4 regions of the Pseudomonas sp. FBCC-B1667 genome follow, and region 2 is predicted to be linked to each of the others. Evidence: predicted binding sites of a transcription regulator. Region 2 holds the regulator's gene; each other region holds the start of a gene.
The links. Region 2 encodes FliA, which starts transcription of late flagellar genes. Its sites were predicted from a motif close to CTAAAGTTTNNNNNNNNNNNGCCGNTAA; they were not measured.
Positions count from the first base shown of each region.

Region 1: the regulator FliA is predicted to act here: its motif matches at 2,062-2,089, upstream of NL116_RS24945 (flagellar protein MotY).
Region 3: the regulator FliA is predicted to act here: its motif matches at 2,012-2,039, upstream of flgM (flagellar biosynthesis anti-sigma factor FlgM).
Region 4: the regulator FliA is predicted to act here: its motif matches at 1,393-1,420, upstream of NL116_RS23495 (methyl-accepting chemotaxis protein).

Region 1 is NZ_CP101437.1:5,396,285-5,400,494, reverse strand. Features, by position in the region: gene NL116_RS24960 (peroxiredoxin) at 1-201, shown strand, start outside; gene rnt (ribonuclease T) at 275-952, opposite strand; gene pyrC (dihydroorotase) at 949-1,995, opposite strand; gene NL116_RS24945 (flagellar protein MotY) at 2,155-3,066, shown strand; gene NL116_RS24940 (argininosuccinate synthase) at 3,195-4,210, shown strand, end outside.
Region 2 is NZ_CP101437.1:1,934,619-1,938,828, reverse strand. Features, by position in the region: gene NL116_RS08605 (chemotaxis protein CheA) at 1-760, opposite strand, end outside; gene NL116_RS08600 (protein phosphatase CheZ) at 815-1,603, opposite strand; gene NL116_RS08595 (chemotaxis response regulator CheY) at 1,626-1,997, opposite strand; gene fliA (RNA polymerase sigma factor FliA) at 2,165-2,905, opposite strand; gene fleN (flagellar synthesis regulator FleN) at 2,902-3,732, opposite strand; gene flhF (flagellar biosynthesis GTPase FlhF) at 3,849-4,210, opposite strand, start outside.
Region 3 is NZ_CP101437.1:5,015,776-5,019,985, forward strand. Features, by position in the region: gene cheR (protein-glutamate O-methyltransferase CheR) at 1-85, opposite strand, end outside; gene NL116_RS23160 (chemotaxis protein CheV) at 132-1,064, opposite strand; gene flgA (flagellar basal body P-ring formation chaperone FlgA) at 1,147-1,908, shown strand; gene flgM (flagellar biosynthesis anti-sigma factor FlgM) at 2,076-2,402, shown strand; gene NL116_RS23175 (flagella synthesis protein FlgN) at 2,452-2,919, shown strand; gene NL116_RS23180 (flagellar brake protein) at 3,012-3,758, shown strand; gene NL116_RS23185 (MFS transporter) at 3,826-4,210, opposite strand, start outside.
Region 4 is NZ_CP101437.1:5,082,725-5,086,934, reverse strand. Features, by position in the region: gene NL116_RS23505 (inorganic phosphate transporter) at 1-85, opposite strand, end outside; gene NL116_RS23500 (transporter) at 238-1,260, opposite strand; gene NL116_RS23495 (methyl-accepting chemotaxis protein) at 1,534-3,156, shown strand; gene NL116_RS23490 (hypothetical protein) at 3,268-3,696, shown strand; gene NL116_RS23485 (GAF domain-containing sensor histidine kinase) at 3,693-4,210, opposite strand, start outside.

The DNA of each region.
Region 1 (4,210 bases), 3.4 Mb from region 2:
GGCGTTGTCCGCTCGCAGATCATCAACGACCTGCCGCTGGGCCGTAACATGGAAGAGCTGATCCGTCTGGTCGACGCTCTGCAATTCCACGAAGAGCACGGCGAAGTTTGCCCTGCCAACTGGAAAAAAGGCGACAAGGGCATGAACGCTTCGCCAGAAGGCGTTGCTGCTTACCTGACCGAGCACGCTGCGGCACTGTAAGCCCAAGCGTCAGGCATAAAAAAACCGGCCTCAGTGGCCGGTTTTTTTATGCGCAGGATTCATCAGCGACAGATCAGTCGTTGAAGTCTTCCCAGCCGCCCATCTGTTTCCAGCGATTGACGATGCCGCAGAACAGTTCGGCCGTTTTCTCGGTGTCATAACGAGCCGAGTGCGCCTCACGACCGTCGAAGTCGATATCCGCCGCCTGACAGGCTTTGGCCAGCACGGTTTGACCGTAAGCCAGGCCGGCAAGGGTCGCGGTGTCGAAGCTGGAGAACGGATGAAACGGGTTACGTTTCATGTCCAGACGTGCGACCGCTGCGTTGAGGAAGCCCAGGTCGAAGCTGCTGTTGTGGCCAACCAGAATCGCCCGTTTGCAGCCGTTGGCTTTCAGGGCTTTGCGGATGCCGCGGAAGATATCCGTCAGCGCCGCTTCTTCACTCACGGCCATGCGCAGCGGGTGATCGAGTTTGATCCCGGTGAATTCCAGTGCCGCCGCTTCGATGTTCGCGCCTTCAAAGGGCTCTACACGGAAGAAATAGGTGTGATCGGGGTACACAAACCCTTTCTCGTCCATGGCGATGGTGGTTGCAGCAATTTCCAGCAGGGCGTCGGTGGCCGAGTTGAAACCACCGGTTTCTACGTCGACGACGACCGGCAGGTAACCACGGAACCTGGCTGCCATTGGATGACGAGGACCGCCTCCACCGCCTTGACCGTCCTGTTCGTCATCGAAATGGTCTTCACTCACGCGTGTTCCTCCAGCAGGCGCCAGCGCAGTTTTTCACCGGCGCGCAGCGGGATAACGGTCAACTCGCCAAATGGCAGGCTGGTTGGGGCGGTCCACTCATCGCGGACCAGGGTAATGCGGTCGGTGTTCGCCGGCAGGCCATAGAAACGCGGGCCGTTGAGGCTGGCGAAGGCTTCGAGTTTGTCCAGCGCGTTACGCTGTTCGAACGCTTCAGCGTACATCTCGATGGCTGCATACGCGGTGTAGCAACCGGCGCAGCCGCACGCGGCTTCTTTGGCGTGCTGGGCGTGGGGGGCCGAGTCAGTGCCCAGGAAGAACTTTTCGCTGCCGCTGGTGGCGGCGTCGAGCAGGGCTTCCTGGTGCGTATTGCGCTTGAGAATCGGCAGGCAATAGAAGTGCGGCCGAATCCCGCCTACCAGCATGTGGTTGCGGTTGTACAGCAGGTGATGAGCAGTGATGGTTGCGCCGACATTGGCCGAAGCCTCGTTGACGAACTGCACGGCATCGGCGGTGGTGATGTGCTCGAACACCACTTTGAGCGTCGGGAAACGCTCGACCACACGGCGCATGTGCTCATCGATGAAGATTTTCTCGCGGTCGAACACGTCGACATCGCCACGGGTGACTTCGCCGTGGATCAGCAAGGGCATTCCGACTTCGGCCATGGCCTCAAGAGCAGGAAAGATCTTGTCGATGCTGGTGACGCCAGAATCCGAGTTGGTGGTCGCGCCGGCCGGGTACAGCTTGGCGGCGTACACGAAACCGCTGGCCTTGGCCTCGCGAATTTCTTCGGGCTGGGTGCGGTCAGTCAGGTAAAGCACCATCAACGGTTCGAAGCGACTGCCGGCCGGGCGTGCAGCGAGGATTCGCTGGCGATAGCCGTCGGCTTCAGCGGCGTTACGCACCGGAGGTACCAGGTTGGGCATGATGATGGCGCGACCAAAGGTGCGCGCAACATCCGCAACGGTATTGGTCAACACGGCACCATCGCGAAGATGAATGTGCCAGTCGTCGGGACGCAGCAGGGTCAGGCGGTCGGACATGAGGGGATTCCAGGCGGGTCAAACTCAGGGGAATGCTACCGGAAAAGACTCTTGCAGGCACTCGCTATCAAGTTTTGCAGGAACCTACCGATATGAATCAGGTATGCCGGAAACATGCGTGTGTCGGTCTTTTTGTTGTAGAAGCCAGTGGAGCCTCCCGTGCGCCAGCGTTATTTAGCCTTGCTCAGTGTGTTTGCCAGCCTTCCTGCGATGGCGCTCACTTTCCAGACGCGTCTGGAGAGCATCGAGTGGACGGTCGAAGGCGACAAGTTCGAATGCCGCCTGACTCAGCCGATCACCGATTTCGGGTCGGGTGAGTTCGTACGCCGTGCCGGTGAGCAGGCGATATTTCGTCTGAATACCTACAACGCGATGATCGGCGGCGGTTCGGCGACCTTACTGGCAGCGGCCGCGCCGTGGCAGCCGGGGCGTGGCGACATCAATCTGGGCTCGGTGCGCCTGGGCAGCGGCAATGTGCTGTTCAATAGCTCGCAAGCTCAGGCCGGGCGCTTGATCAGTGGCTTGATCGATGGCCGCAGTCCGGTGATCCGGCATGCCTCTGGTGATGGCCGGGTGTCGGAAGTTCGGCTGTTGCCGGTCAAGTTCAGCAAGGCATTCAACGACTACCAGAGTTGCGTGGCGAAACTGTTGCCGAAAAATTTCGAACAGGTCAAACAGTCCGAAATCACTTTCACGGGTGCCGAAGGTATTGATCTTGATGCGCACGCCAAGGCGCAGTTGCAAGTGATGCTGGAGTTCATGAAGGCTGATCCGTCGGTCAATCACATCGAGCTCGACGGGCACTCCGACAACAGCGGCAATCGCCTGGCCAACCGTGAACTGTCGCGCCGCCGCGCATTGGCGGTGATGGATTACTTCAAGGCCAACGGCATTCAGGAATCGCAGATCACCATGCGCTTCCACGGCGAGCGCTACCCTGTGGCGCCGAATACCAACGCCGCCAACCGCGCAAAAAATCGACGGGTTGCCGTGCGTCTGGAACGCGTCGCGCCGACCGAGAAAGTCGCGCCTCAAGGGGCGACACCGGGAAGCGCCGCGACGACCTCCTGACCCTCCGAAGTCGTCGCTCGCTCGACAGAATCTGTCGCTTCGTCGTCATAAGCTGTCGCGCCACTGTAAATTATTTCGTATGACCGGTAGACTTCACGGCTTTCCGTAGAACCCCGTGGAGTGATGGCATGGCGGACGTAAACAAGGTCGTTCTGGCGTATTCCGGCGGCCTGGACACTTCGGTGATCCTCAAGTGGCTGCAGGATACTTATAACTGTGAAGTGGTGACCTTCACCGCTGACCTGGGTCAGGGCGAAGAGGTCGAACCTGCGCGCGCCAAGGCACAGGCCATGGGCGTCAAAGAGATCTACATCGACGACTTGCGCGAAGAATTCGTGCGCGATTTCGTTTTTCCGATGTTCCGCGCCAACACCGTTTACGAAGGCGAGTACCTGCTGGGTACTTCCATCGCTCGTCCGTTGATCGCCAAACGCCTGATTGAAATCGCCAACGAAACCGGTGCTGACGCCATTTCCCACGGCGCCACAGGCAAGGGCAACGACCAGGTTCGTTTCGAACTGGGTGCGTACGCCTTGAAGCCAGGTGTGAAAGTGATTGCTCCGTGGCGCGAGTGGGACCTGCTGTCCCGTGAAAAGCTGATGGATTACGCTGAAAAGCACAACATCCCGATCGAGCGTCACGGCAAGAAAAAATCCCCGTACTCGATGGATGCCAACCTGCTGCACATCTCCTATGAAGGCGGCGTGCTGGAAGACACCTGGACCGAGCACGAAGAAGACATGTGGAAATGGACCGTCTCCCCGGAGAACGCTCCAGACAAACCGCAATACCTGGAACTGACCTACCGTAACGGCGACATCGTTGCACTGGACGGCGTCGAAATGACCCCGGCCACTGTGCTGGCGACACTGAACCGTATCGGTGGTGAACACGGTATCGGCCGTCTCGATATCGTCGAGAACCGTTACGTCGGGATGAAGTCTCGTGGCTGCTACGAAACCCCTGGCGGCACCATCATGCTGCGCGCTCACCGTGCGATCGAATCGATCACCCTGGACCGCGAAGTGGCTCACCTCAAAGACGAGTTGATGCCCAAGTATGCCAGCCTGATCTACACCGGTTACTGGTGGAGCCCTGAGCGTCTGATGCTGCAACAGATGATCGATGCATCCCAGGCCCACGT
Region 2 (4,210 bases):
AATTGCCTTTGCCGTGCAACTGGTCGAGCAGTGCTTCAAATTCGTCGTCGGTGATGTCAGAGCTGTCGCCTGCCGCTATCGGCGCAGCCGGTGCGGCGGGCGCAGGCGCCACGGCATCGACGGCGAACTGGCCTTTGCCGTGCAATTGATCGAGCAACGACTCGAACTCGGCATCGGTGATTTCGTCGCTGGCAGCGGCATCGCTGGCAGGCTTAGGTGCAGCTGCAACCACTGGCGCCTCGGCCTGAGCCTTGACGGCGTTCAGCGAGTCCAGCAGTTGTTCGAATTCGTTATCGGTGATGTCACCCGATTCGCTTTCGACGGCAGGTGCTTCAGCCACGTGAGCAACCGGCGCAGCTTCGTCTGCCGTTTGCGGCTCGGCCAAACGGGCCAGGGCCTCCAGCAATTGCGGGGTCGCCGCCGTAACCGGGCTGCGCTCGCGGACTTCGCCGAACATGCTGTTCACCGCGTCCAGCGCTTCGAGGACCACGTCCATCAGTTCCGAGTCAACGCGACGCTCACCCTTGCGCAGGATGTCGAACACGTTCTCGGCGATGTGGCAGCACTCCACCAGTTCGTTGAGCTGGAGGAAGCCGGCGCCCCCTTTTACAGTGTGAAAACCGCGAAAAATTGCATTGAGCAAGTCCGCGTCATCCGGTCGGCTTTCCAGCTCGACCAGTTGTTCGGACAGTTGCTCTAGAATCTCGCCGGCCTCAACCAGGAAATCCTGAAGGATCTCTTCATCGGCGCCGAAGCTCATTAAGGGGGTGCTCCTACAGGTCTAAAAACCTAAAAAACCTAGAATGCTAAAACTCTAAAATCCCAGGCTGGATAGCAAATCGTCCACATCGTCCTGACCGGACACAACGTCTTCTCTTTTATCGGCATGGATCTGCGGACCTTCACCCTGAGAGAGATGTTTTTGTGGATCTTTTTCGGCGAGCATCGATTCACGGTCATGTTCGATACCCGCAAAGCGGTCTACCTGGCTGGCCATGAGGACGAGCTTGAGCAAATTGCTTTCAACTTCGGTGACCAATTGGGTCACGCGCTTGATCACCTGACCGGTGAGGTCCTGGTAATCCTGAGCCAGCAGGATGTCGTTGAGGTTGCTCGACACCGTGCGGTTGTCCTGCGTGCTGCGTGTCAGGAAACCGTCGACGCGGCGGGCCAACTCACGGAACTCTTCAGCCCCGACTTCGCGGCGCATGAACCGGCTCCAGTCCGTGCTCAAGGCCTGGGCTTCTTCGCTCAAGCTGTTGACCAGCGGCGTGGCGCTTTCTACCAGGTCCATGGTGCGGTTGGCCGCAGCCTCGGTCAGCTTGACCACATACCCCAGGCGCTCGGTGGCGTCCGTGATCTGCGACACTTCCTCGGCTTGCGGCATGTTCGGGTCAATCTGGAAATTGACGATCGCGCTGTGCAGCTCGCGAGTGAGCTTGCCCACTTCTTGATACAGGCCACGGTCACGGGTCTGATTGAGCTCATGGATCAGTTGCACAGCCTCGCCGAACCTGCCTTTTTCAAGGCTGGCGACCAGTTCGACGGCATGTTTTTTCAGGGTCGATTCAAAATCGCCCTGTGAAGATTCTTTATGCTCCATAGCTCCCCCGTGGCGCAGTGGATCAACCGATGCGTTCGAAAATCTTCTCGATTTTTTCTTTCAACGCCTGGGCCGTGAAGGGTTTGACCACATAGCCGTTGACGCCGGCCTGGGCCGCTTCGATGATCTGCTCGCGCTTGGCTTCAGCAGTCACCATCAGCACTGGCAGGTGCTTGAGCTTTTCATCGGCGCGGACGTGGCGCAGCAGATCGATACCGGTCATGCCAGGCATGTTCCAGTCCGTGACCAGAAAATCGATGCTCCCGCTGTTGAGAACCGGAATGGCAGTAGTGCCATCGTCGGCCTCGACCGTGTTGGTGAACCCAAGGTCACGCAACAGGTTTTTTATGATTCGCCGCATCGTTGAGAAGTCATCAACGATGAGGATTTTCATGTTCTTGTCCAATTCGACCTCCAAGCAGTCTTAAACGCGCCCAGCACCTGGACGCGCCATTTCAATCAATTCGGCAATTCACTCGATGACTGTCTGGAGCACAACAGATCGCGACCGGTGCCGTTCAAATCCGCACCAGCCCCGTTCGCAGTGTCCCCACACTGCCTTCAGCGCGCTCGCCACTCCCCCAAACGCCCCCGCAAACGGGCCGCGCACTGGCTGTGTAACTGGCTGACCCGCGATTCGCTGACCCCCAGGACCTCACCGATTTCCTTGAGATTCAACTCTTCGTCGTAGTACAGCGCCAACACCAGTCGCTCGCGCTCCGGCAAATTGGCAATCGCGTCCGCCAGCGCCGCCTGGAAGCGTTCATCTTCCAGATCGCGTGACGGTTCGAGATGAGCACTCGCGCCATCCTCGTGCAGCCCTTCGTGTTCGCCGTCCTGCAACAGATCGTCGAAACTGAATAAGCGGCTGCCCAGGGTGTCGTTCAAAATCCCGTAATAATCGTCGAGGCTCAATTGGAGTTCGGCCGCAACCTCGTGATCTTTAGCGTCACGGCCGGTTTTAGCTTCAATAGAGCGAATTGCGTCGCTGACCATACGGGTATTTCGGTGAACCGAGCGTGGCGCCCAGTCCCCCTTGCGTACTTCATCAAGCATGGCGCCGCGGATTCGTATGCCCGCGTACGTCTCGAAACTGGCGCCTTTGCTGGCGTCGTATTTGGTCGACACTTCAAGCAGGCCGATCATCCCGGCCTGGATCAGGTCTTCAACCTGGACACTGGCCGGCAGACGGGCCAGCAAGTGGTAAGCAATGCGTTTGACCAGTGGCGCGTAACGCTCGATCAGCTCGTACTGCGCGTCACGTGCCGACTTCTTGTAGAGGTTGTAGCCACTGGCTGTCATAGGACGGGTCCTGCGGTCTGTTGCACAAGGCGCTCGACGAAAAATTCAAGGTGCCCGCGCGGGTTGGCAGGCAGCGGCCAGGTATCAACTTTCTGCGCGATAGCCTTGAACGCCAGGGCGCACTTGGAACGCGGGAAGGCTTCATACACGGCACGTTGTTTCTGCACAGCCTTGCGCACGCTTTCGTCGTAAGGCACCGCGCCGACGTATTGCAAGGCAACGTCGAGAAAGCGGTCGGTGACCTTGGTCAACTTGGCGAACAGGTTGCGACCTTCTTGCGGGCTCTGGGCCATGTTGGCCAGGACGCGGAAGCGGTTCATGCCGTAATCGCGGTTAAGCAGTTTGATCAGTGCGTAGGCGTCGGTGATGGAGGTCGGCTCGTCGCAGACCACCAGCAAGACTTCCTGCGCTGCCCGAACAAAACTGACTACCGAGTCACCTATGCCCGCAGCGGTGTCGATCACCAATACGTCGAGGTTGTCGCCGATGTCGCTGAACGCCTGGATCAGGCCGGCATGCTGAGCCGGGCTCAAGTGAACCATGCTCTGTGTGCCGGACGCGGCCGGAACGATTCGAATACCGCCCGGGCCCTGCAACAGAACGTCGCGCAGCTCGCAGCGGCCTTCGATGACGTCGGCCAGTGTACGTTTGGGTGTCAGCCCCAGCAGGACGTCGACGTTCGCCAGACCCAGGTCAGCGTCCAACAGCATGACGCGACGGCCGAGCTCGGCCAGGGCCAGTGACAAATTCACTGACACGTTAGTCTTGCCGACGCCACCTTTGCCGCCGGTCACCGCGATCACCTGTACGGGATGCATGCTGCCCATGTTATTTCTTTACCTTGTCTTGCATAGACGGAGGCCACATTACTGGCTGCGCGTTCAGCAACTGAACAATGCATGGCAGACCATCGATGTAGGTACAAAAACTTTTCATTAATACCTCAGCCAACCTGCTTGGTCGGGCTGTGGTAAATATCAGCGAACATGTCAGCCATGGCTTCTTCGCTGGGTTCTTCCTGCATTTGCACGCTGACGGCGCGACTGACCAGCTGATGACGACGCGGCAGATGCAAATCATCCGGGATCCGCGGGCCATCGGTCAGGTACGCCACCGGCAATTCATGACTGATCGCCAGGCTCAGCACTTCGCCCAGACTTGCCGTTTCATCCAGTTTAGTCAGGATGCAGCCAGCGAGCCCGCAGCGTTTGTAACTGTGATAAGCGGCTGTTAGAACCTGTTTCTGGCTGGTGGTTGCGAGCACCAGGTAATTTTTTGATTTGATGCCACGTCCGGCCAGGCTTT
Region 3 (4,210 bases), 3.1 Mb from region 2:
ACTGCTTGTTTTCACCGAGCAAAATGCCACAGGCTTTTTCCAGGAAGACCCGGAACTGTTCGAAATCCAAATTACCCGTAGACAAAGATACCGCCTCTTAAATCGTGTTAACCACCAGGGGCAGAAGGCCCCTAGCTGATATCTGCTGCTTTGATCCGGTCGACTACCCGGGATGCCAGGTCATCAGGACGGAACTTGGCAAGGAAGTCATCGGCACCGACTTTCTTGACCATCGCCTGATTGAATACCCCGGACAAAGAAGTATGCAGGATGATATGAAGCTTTTGCATGCGCGGGTCGTTGCGAATCTCGGCCGTGAGGGTGTACCCGTCCATTTCCGGCATCTCGATGTCGGAAATCATCATCAGGAACTCTTCTTCCGGCTTCTTCCCTTCATCGACCAGCTTTTTCAGATAGTCCAGCGCTTGCCTGCCGTCGTTCAACGCCACCACTTCAACGCCGACCGTTTGCAGGCAACGAGTCACCTGCTTGCGCGCCACTGATGAGTCATCGACGGTCAACACCTTCAAGGACAAAGCCTTGTGCTGGGTTTCGACATCGACCACGCCCACCGAAATCGCTTCCGGGGTGGGTGCCACTTCCGCCAGCACTTTCTCGACGTCGATGATTTCGACTAACTGATTGTCGACCCGAGTCACAGCCGTCAGGTAGTGATCGCGTCCCGTACCCTTGGGTGGCGGATGAATCTCTTCCCAGTTCATGTTGACGATGCGCTCCACCGAGCGCACCAGAAAACCCTGGGTCTTGGTGTTGTACTCCGTGATGATCACGAACGGATTGCTTTGATCTTTCAGTGCGCCGGAGCCGGTCGCCATGGCCAGATCAAGAATCGGAATGGTCGCCCCCCGGATATTTGCCACACCGCACACGACAGGACTGGATTTGGGCATCAACGTCAGTTTTGGGCATTGCAGCACTTCCCGAACCTTGAACACGTTGATCCCATAGAGCTGCTGGCCGTCGAGACGGAACAACAACAGCTCCAGGCGATTCTGCCCTACCAGTTGCGTGCGCTGGTTTACCGCATCCATTACACCAGCCATGCACAGACTCCTACACCAACGCTTAAGTGTGTTGCGACGCACGTTCATTGCTAAACGGCACGGCGCTTGCTTTTTAACTCTTATGAACACAGAACCGACATTTTTCCGACGCCTGACATCACACGCTCGCCAAGTGCTTTGCGCGATGTCGGCCGTCTGCCTGTTCAACGCTGGCAGCCCTGCCCTTGCTGACGCAGTTACCTTGCCTGACATGCTTATCGGCGTCACTCAGGGCTTTCTTGAGTTCACCGTAGAAGACTATTTGGCGACCAGTCAAACCGAAGGTCGTTATGAGATCGAGGTCAAGCAGCTCGATCCGCGCCTGCGCATGCCCATGTGCGACAAGGAATTGACAGCCACCCTGGAGAGCCCGGCGATCCCGATTGGCCGGGTTACGGTCAAGGTTCGTTGCGACAGCACCTCGCCCTGGACGGTGTTCGTGCCCGCTCAAGTCCGCCTGTTTCGAGAGGTTGTCACCACCACCCGCCCCCTCAAACGCGCCGGCTATATCGAGCCCGGCGACGTTATGCTGCGCGAACGCGACATCAGCCTGATCGGCCAGGGTTACTTCACCTCCGTCGAGCAGACGATTGGACAAAAACTTACCCGACCAACGGTCGCCGATCAGGTACTGACGCTGGTCCATCTCGAACAAGCCGAAGTCATCTCCAAAGGCGACCAGGTCGTAATTACCGCCCGCAGCGGTACGCTCAGCGTACGTATGCCGGGCGAAGCCCTGTCCAATGGCGGGTTGCGTGAACAGATCCGGGTAAAAAACCTCAACTCCCAACGGGTCATCAAGGCGCAGGTCATGGCGCCGGGCCAGGTGGAAGTGGCCATGTAGAAACTCTGTGCTTGCGAAAACATGGCGCTGGCCGTGGCGGTTCCCTAAACTGTGCCTCACGCAGGAAATGCGTTGGCGCATGCAGGCTCATTGATAAATGGGCCTAAAGTTTTTGCAGGAAGAGCCGAAAACATGGCAAGCGTCCAAATTCCCAGAGGTTTTTTATCATGGTCATCGATTTCAGCCGTTTGAACAGTTCCTCGTCACTGACCGGCAGTACGCGTACCAGCGCCAACAAGGACACTGCCGAAGCCGGCAAATCCGCGCCGCTGAATACCCCGGCCGAACAGGCCAGTACCGCCAAAAGCGGGGAATCGGTACACCTCAGCAATGAGGCTCAACAGTTGCAGAAGGTCACTGACAAGCTGCGCGATCAGCCTGCCGTCGACGATGCCCGCGTGGCCGAGTTGAAAGCAGCGATTGCCGATGGCAGCTATAAAGTCGACAGCAACCGTGTAGCCAGCAAACTGCTCAACTTCGAAGCCCAGCGCTAGGCCTTCGGCCTGCGCCAGGCTTTTGGACGCTTAAACCCCAAGGCCAGCCATGCACGACACTAATTTACTGCAACTGATCATCGACGACTTTGCTCCAGCGCAACACTTGCTGGAGTTGTTGCAAACCGAGTCCCTCGCCTTGCATGGTCGCGACATGCCACTGCTCGAAGACATTCTGGCGCGCAAACAGGCAATGATCATTCTGCTCGAACAGCATGGCCGCAAGCGCAGCGAAGTGCTCGCAAGCCTCAATCTGCCTACCAATCGCAACGGTCTGGAGCAACTCGCCAGCCAGTCAAGCATCGGCGATCAGTTGCTTGCGCAGAGCGATGCCCTGACCGATCTTCTGGCTCAGTGCCAGGCCATCAATGTCAATAATGGTCAGTCGATCCTGATCCAGCAGGCCGCCACGGCCAATCAGCTGAAGATCCTCACCGGCGGCGAACCACCCGCGCTTTACGATGCCCGCGGATCAACCGCCAAGCTAGCGAAGCCGCGCCCGCTCAGTCAGGCGTGAACCTGTTGATTGAGTTCGCACTTTCAAGACGCCTCACATGCTGGCAGTATGCTAGCCATGCGCTGTCACATTTGTCCGGAGAACGATGAACCGTGTCCAATGCCTTAACCGCGGAAGATGCTCCGCAGCCACCCAAGGTGCTCTCCACGCCCATGGAGATCGCGGGTAACCTGCGGCAACTGCAAGAAAGCCACGACCCGCTGATCATTACGTTCCACGAACGTAACCAGCGCTTCCAGAGCTATCTGGTGGAGGTTGACCGTGACAACAATATGATCGCCCTGGATGAAATGGTGCCTCGCGATGGCGAACGCTACTTGCTGGCGGGCGAATCGTTTCGGGTCGAAGGCTTCCACGACGGCGTGCGCATCGCGTGGGAAAGCAACGGCCCGCTGAGCCTCGACGAGTTCAACAACACTCGCTGTTATCGCGGCAAACTCCCTGACGAAGTGGTCTACCACCAGCGCCGCAACGCCTTCCGGGCTGCATTGAAGTTGGCGCAGTTGGTGGATGTCGAACTGGGCGGCGAAAAACTCAAGTCGCCGGTCAACGGCAAGTTGCTGGATATCTCCGCTACCGGCTGCAAGTTGCGCTTTGACGGCGACATCACCGGCCGGCTGCAGCTGGGCCAGGTCTACGACCGCTTCGTCGCCGCCCTGCCCTTCGGCAGCATGACCACCCCGGTGGAACTGCGTTACCTGCATTTCGAAGAAAAGGTCTCCACCACCTTCGCCGGCATCCGTTTTCACAACATGAGCGGGCTGGTTCAACGGCAGGTCGAGCGTTTCGTCTACCAACTACAGCGTGAAGCACGGCGCTTCGACAAAGACGATTTCTGATCCAACGCTTCAACAAAAAACGGGCAGTCCCTTGCGGTGACTGCCCGTTTTTTTATGCATCAAACAATCAAGGTCTGGCTTCAGTGAAACTTTGCTCGCGTCCAGCATCCGGATCTTCCGGTGGCGTCGGCTCACTTTCCACTTCCACCTCTGGTTCCGGCTCCGCTTCCGGATGCGGCGGGCTGTGCATCTGCTCTTGAACGATCTGCTCATCGACACGCGGATCAAGGCAGACCACCAGCGGCGAACTCGACATGCTGTCCGGCATGGCCACGTGATGCAGCGGTGCATCGTCGACCTGATGCAGGTTGGTGACCGCTTTCGGACGGATTCGCCACACCAGTACCAGCGCGAAGAAACTGAAAAACGCATAGAGCATGTGGCTGCCGAACAGCTTCATCAGCACCCCGGCGACCAGCGGCCCGATACTGGCGCCGACACCGTAGGTCACC
Region 4 (4,210 bases), 3.1 Mb from region 2:
ACAGGCTGGGCTTTTTATCGAGTTGGGGCTTGGCGCTACGGGCAGTGGAGGCCGGAGTATCAGCGGGGTAGGAAGGCGTAGCCATAACGGACAATCCTGATGAGGGAGGTGTGTCAGTGATAGTCGTTGCTAATTGTTACAGAGAGACTGCTTCAGGTCAGGGGTTGGGGTTTTTGTAGTCCGCTGATCTGAAGTGCACCAGGAGGTCGAATAACTCCCACAGGATTTGCGGTGTCTTCAATAATCCTGGCGCTTGCGAAACGCCCAGCGTCCGGCCAGCACGGTAAAGGTTGCGACCAGTGCCACCAGGATCCAGAACCCTTCGGGATCGCCGGACAGAGGAATACCGCCGACGTTCATGCCAAAGAAACCGGCAATGATGTTGATCGGCAACGCCAGCACCGTCACCACCGTCAGCGTAAACAGCGTGCGGTTGCTCTGTTCGTTGAGGTTGGCGGCGATTTCTTCCTGCAGCAGCTTGATCCGCTCCCCCAGGGCCGTGAGGTCGTTGATGATCAGCGCAAACTCCTCGGTGGACTTGCGCAGCTCCTTGACGTCCTCCTTCTGCAGCCATTGCGGCGGTCGATTGAGCAAGCGCAGCAACGACCCCGGCTCCAGCGCCAGCAGGCGTTGCAGGCGCACCAGCACCCGGCGGTTGGCGCCCAGTTCAGCGCGGTTGGTCGACAGCCGCGACGACAACAGTTCATCTTCGATCTGATCGACACTCTGGCTGGTCTTGCGCACGATTTGCGTCAGCACCTCGCCCTGATCGCGCAGCAGATGCACGAGCAGTTCCAGTGGCGAACGAAAACACTCACCGGCCTTCACCGACGAGCGCAACTTGTCCACCGAGTGCAGCGGTTGCAGGCGCGCGCTGATGATCAGCCGACTGCGGGCGCATACCCACAGCGTCGAAACATCCGAGGAGACCATGCTGCTGAGGTTGAACACCACATCGTTGACCACCGCCAACAAGGCCGAATCCACGTGCTCGATACGCGTCGAGCGCGAACCTTCGTGCAGCGCTTCGAAAAACTCGTCGGGCAACTCCAGATGGCTTTTCATCCAGCGCTCGCACGCGGCGTGCGCCAGGTTCAGGTGCAGCCAGAGGAATTCTTCGCTGTCGTCGGGTTGTTGCAGGCATTGCAGCGCCTTGGCCGAATCGATCTCGCGACCGCGTTCACCAGGGCGAAAACTAAACCCGTAGAGCAGGCCGAACAGATCGGTGTCGCGATGGCTTTGGTCGATGCTGTGGTTCATGAGTGCTCGCAAGGGCGTCGCCTGTCGCGGGTTTTACAGGTTCACTTGAGCGGCATCATCGCAATGATTTTTGACAGTTATGTGACAGGTCAATGAAGGCTAAATAGTGGCCATACCGATGGTCGGATTTGATTAAAGAACGGCTCTGGCACGCCGATCTCGCTAACGTTAACGTGCGCGCCTTTGGCCACGAGCCAGGCCGCAGACAGGGATGTCCGGACACCTTTCACGCCCTGTCACGGCGTGTCTCACCCCTGTCATGAGTATCACTCGATGCTGCAAAAATCCCTGAGAGCACAAATCCTCGCCTTGTTGAGCGGCAGCCTGCTGGCGATGTTGCTGATCGCACTGGCTTGCTTTCATTTCCTGTCCAGCGGTGTTCAGAGTTACGCGAATCTGATCGATGGCCCGCTGCACACGTCCCAGTTGATCGATGAAGCCAACCTGCAATTCAAGGTGCAGGTTCAGGAATGGAAAAACGTCCTGCTGCGCGGCAAGCAACCGGCGGACCTGGACAAACACTGGAAGCAATTCGAAGACCGCCAGCGCGATGTGCAAAGCATCCTCGGTGAACTGGCCGGGCAGAAAGGCATGGAGCCGCAACTCAAGACCCGCATCGAACGCCTGCGTGATGAACACCGCATGCTCGGCGCCGCTTACCAGAAGGGTCGTGATGCCTACGTCGCTGCCGGTGCCGACCCGACTGCTGGCGACACCGCTGTGAAAGGGGTGGACCGTGCGGCCAGTGATCAGATGAGCGAACTGGTCGTTGAGCTGCGCAAGCAGGGCGCCGAGGAATCGAAGCTGATCAGTGCCGACGCCGACCGCACCATATTGCTCGGGATCATCGTGATGCTTGCCTCGGGCTTGCTGATCGGGCTGTTGAGCCTGTGGCTGGTCAACCGCAACCTGGTCGAACCGATTCGCAAACTGATCGAATACGTCGCGCAACTCAGCCAGGGCAAATTCTCCGACCGCGTGGCCAGCACCCGTCAGGATGAGCTGGGCAAACTGGCGGTCGCCGCCAATACCCTGCGCGATTTCCTCGCCGAAACCTTCAGCCATTTGCAGCGCAGCGCCAAGGATCTGGACAGTGCCAGTGGCGAACTGAACTCCATCGCTACGCTGATGGCCGGTGGCACCAACGAACAGTTCAACCGCACCGATCAAGTGGCCACGGCGATGAACGAAATGTCGGCCACCGCGCAAGAGGTTGCCCGTCACGCCGCCGACGCCGCGCGCGCTGCCGACGACGCGGATCAGTCCGCGCAGCAGGGCGAAAAAGTCATGCAGGGCACCATCCACACCATCACCCAGATGCGCGGTGAAATCGCCAACACCGCCACGGTCATTCGTCAGCTTGAAACCGACAGCGGCCGCATCGGCAAGGTGCTGGAGGTGATTCGCGGCATCGCCGAACAGACCAATCTGCTGGCGCTCAACGCCGCCATCGAAGCGGCCCGTGCCGGTGAAGCCGGACGCGGTTTTGCGGTGGTCGCCGATGAAGTGCGCAGCCTGGCCCAGCGCACCGCGGCCTCGATCATTGAGATCAACCAGATCATCCTGACCGTGCAAACCGGCGCAGTGGACGCGGCGCAGGCGATTGAAAGCGGGCAGTCACGCAGTGAAGAAAGCGTCCAGCAAGTGACCGAGGCCGGTGCGATGCTGGAGCGGATCACCCAGGCCGTCGAAGCGATTCGCGACATGAACCGCCAGATTGCCACCGCTGCCGAAGAGCAAACCTCGGTCGCCGAGGACATCTCGCGCAACCTCACCGAGATCACCAGCATCGCCAGTACCAATCTGGACAACGTGCAACGCACCGAAGCGGCGAGCCACAACCTGCACGGGTTGTCCTCGCAGTTGAATGACGTGACGGCGCGTTTGAGCGCGTAACGCCGATGGCTGTGTACCGCCTCGCTTGCCGAGTCGGTACTCAGCCGATCTCAATTGTGGTCAAACCATGTCGATGAGGGAGATACCCAAAACCCACAGTGGATAAATCCCATGGTCAGCATCACCTCTGTCTCGATCAACCAGACTCTCACCCCCTCCACCAGCAAAACCTCGATCAGCGATCCCGGCGCAGATACCTCCGTCACCGCCACGCCTTCCGACGACACCAAAGTGGCCGCCGGTGGCGCCCCCGCGTCGAGCGACAGAAGTTCCAGCAGCAGTGAAGAACCCGAAGCGGTGAAAACCTTGCGCGAGCAAATCGCCAAATTGCAAAAGCAGATGCAGGAACAACAGCAGCAACTGCAAGCGGTCCAGGCGAAACAGGAAGACGCCGACGCGAAAGCGGTTGATGTGGCAGCCGCTCAGTCACAGATTGCGACCACGTCGGGTTCGTTGCAGACGGCGACGGCGGCGTTGTTGCAGGCGTTGCAGGATTCCGATTCTAGTACGTCGGGTTCGCTGGTCAGTACCAGCGCTTAAGCCTGTACAGGCAGGCTGAATGTAAACGTCGTGCCCTGTAGCGCGGTCGAGACCACGTCCAGTTTTCCTCCGTGGGACTGGGCAATCTGACTGGCAATGTACAAGCCCAACCCGAGGCCAGTCTGCGGTGTGTCGCTGGCCGGTCGCGAGTAGGGGCGGAACAGGTACGCCAATGCGTCTTCGGCAATCAGCCCGTGATTGTTTACGCTCAGTACGAAATGTTCGTCCTTGATCTGCGCATTGACCTCGATCGGACCTTGGGGATCGCCGTGAGTTACCGCGTTCGCCACCAGATTCGACAGCAGCTGGGCGACGCGTTCGCGGTCGCACGGGACGTTGCGCACATCGCCGATGGAAGATGTTATGACCCGGTCCGGGTGAACACTCTGCACCTCGGAAATTACATGCCGTAAAACCGCATCCAGATCCGCGCAGGGTTCGATGTTCACCGGAATGCCATGGCCAAAGGAGCCGCGAGCGAAGTCCAGCACGTCATCGACCAGTCGGGTGGCGC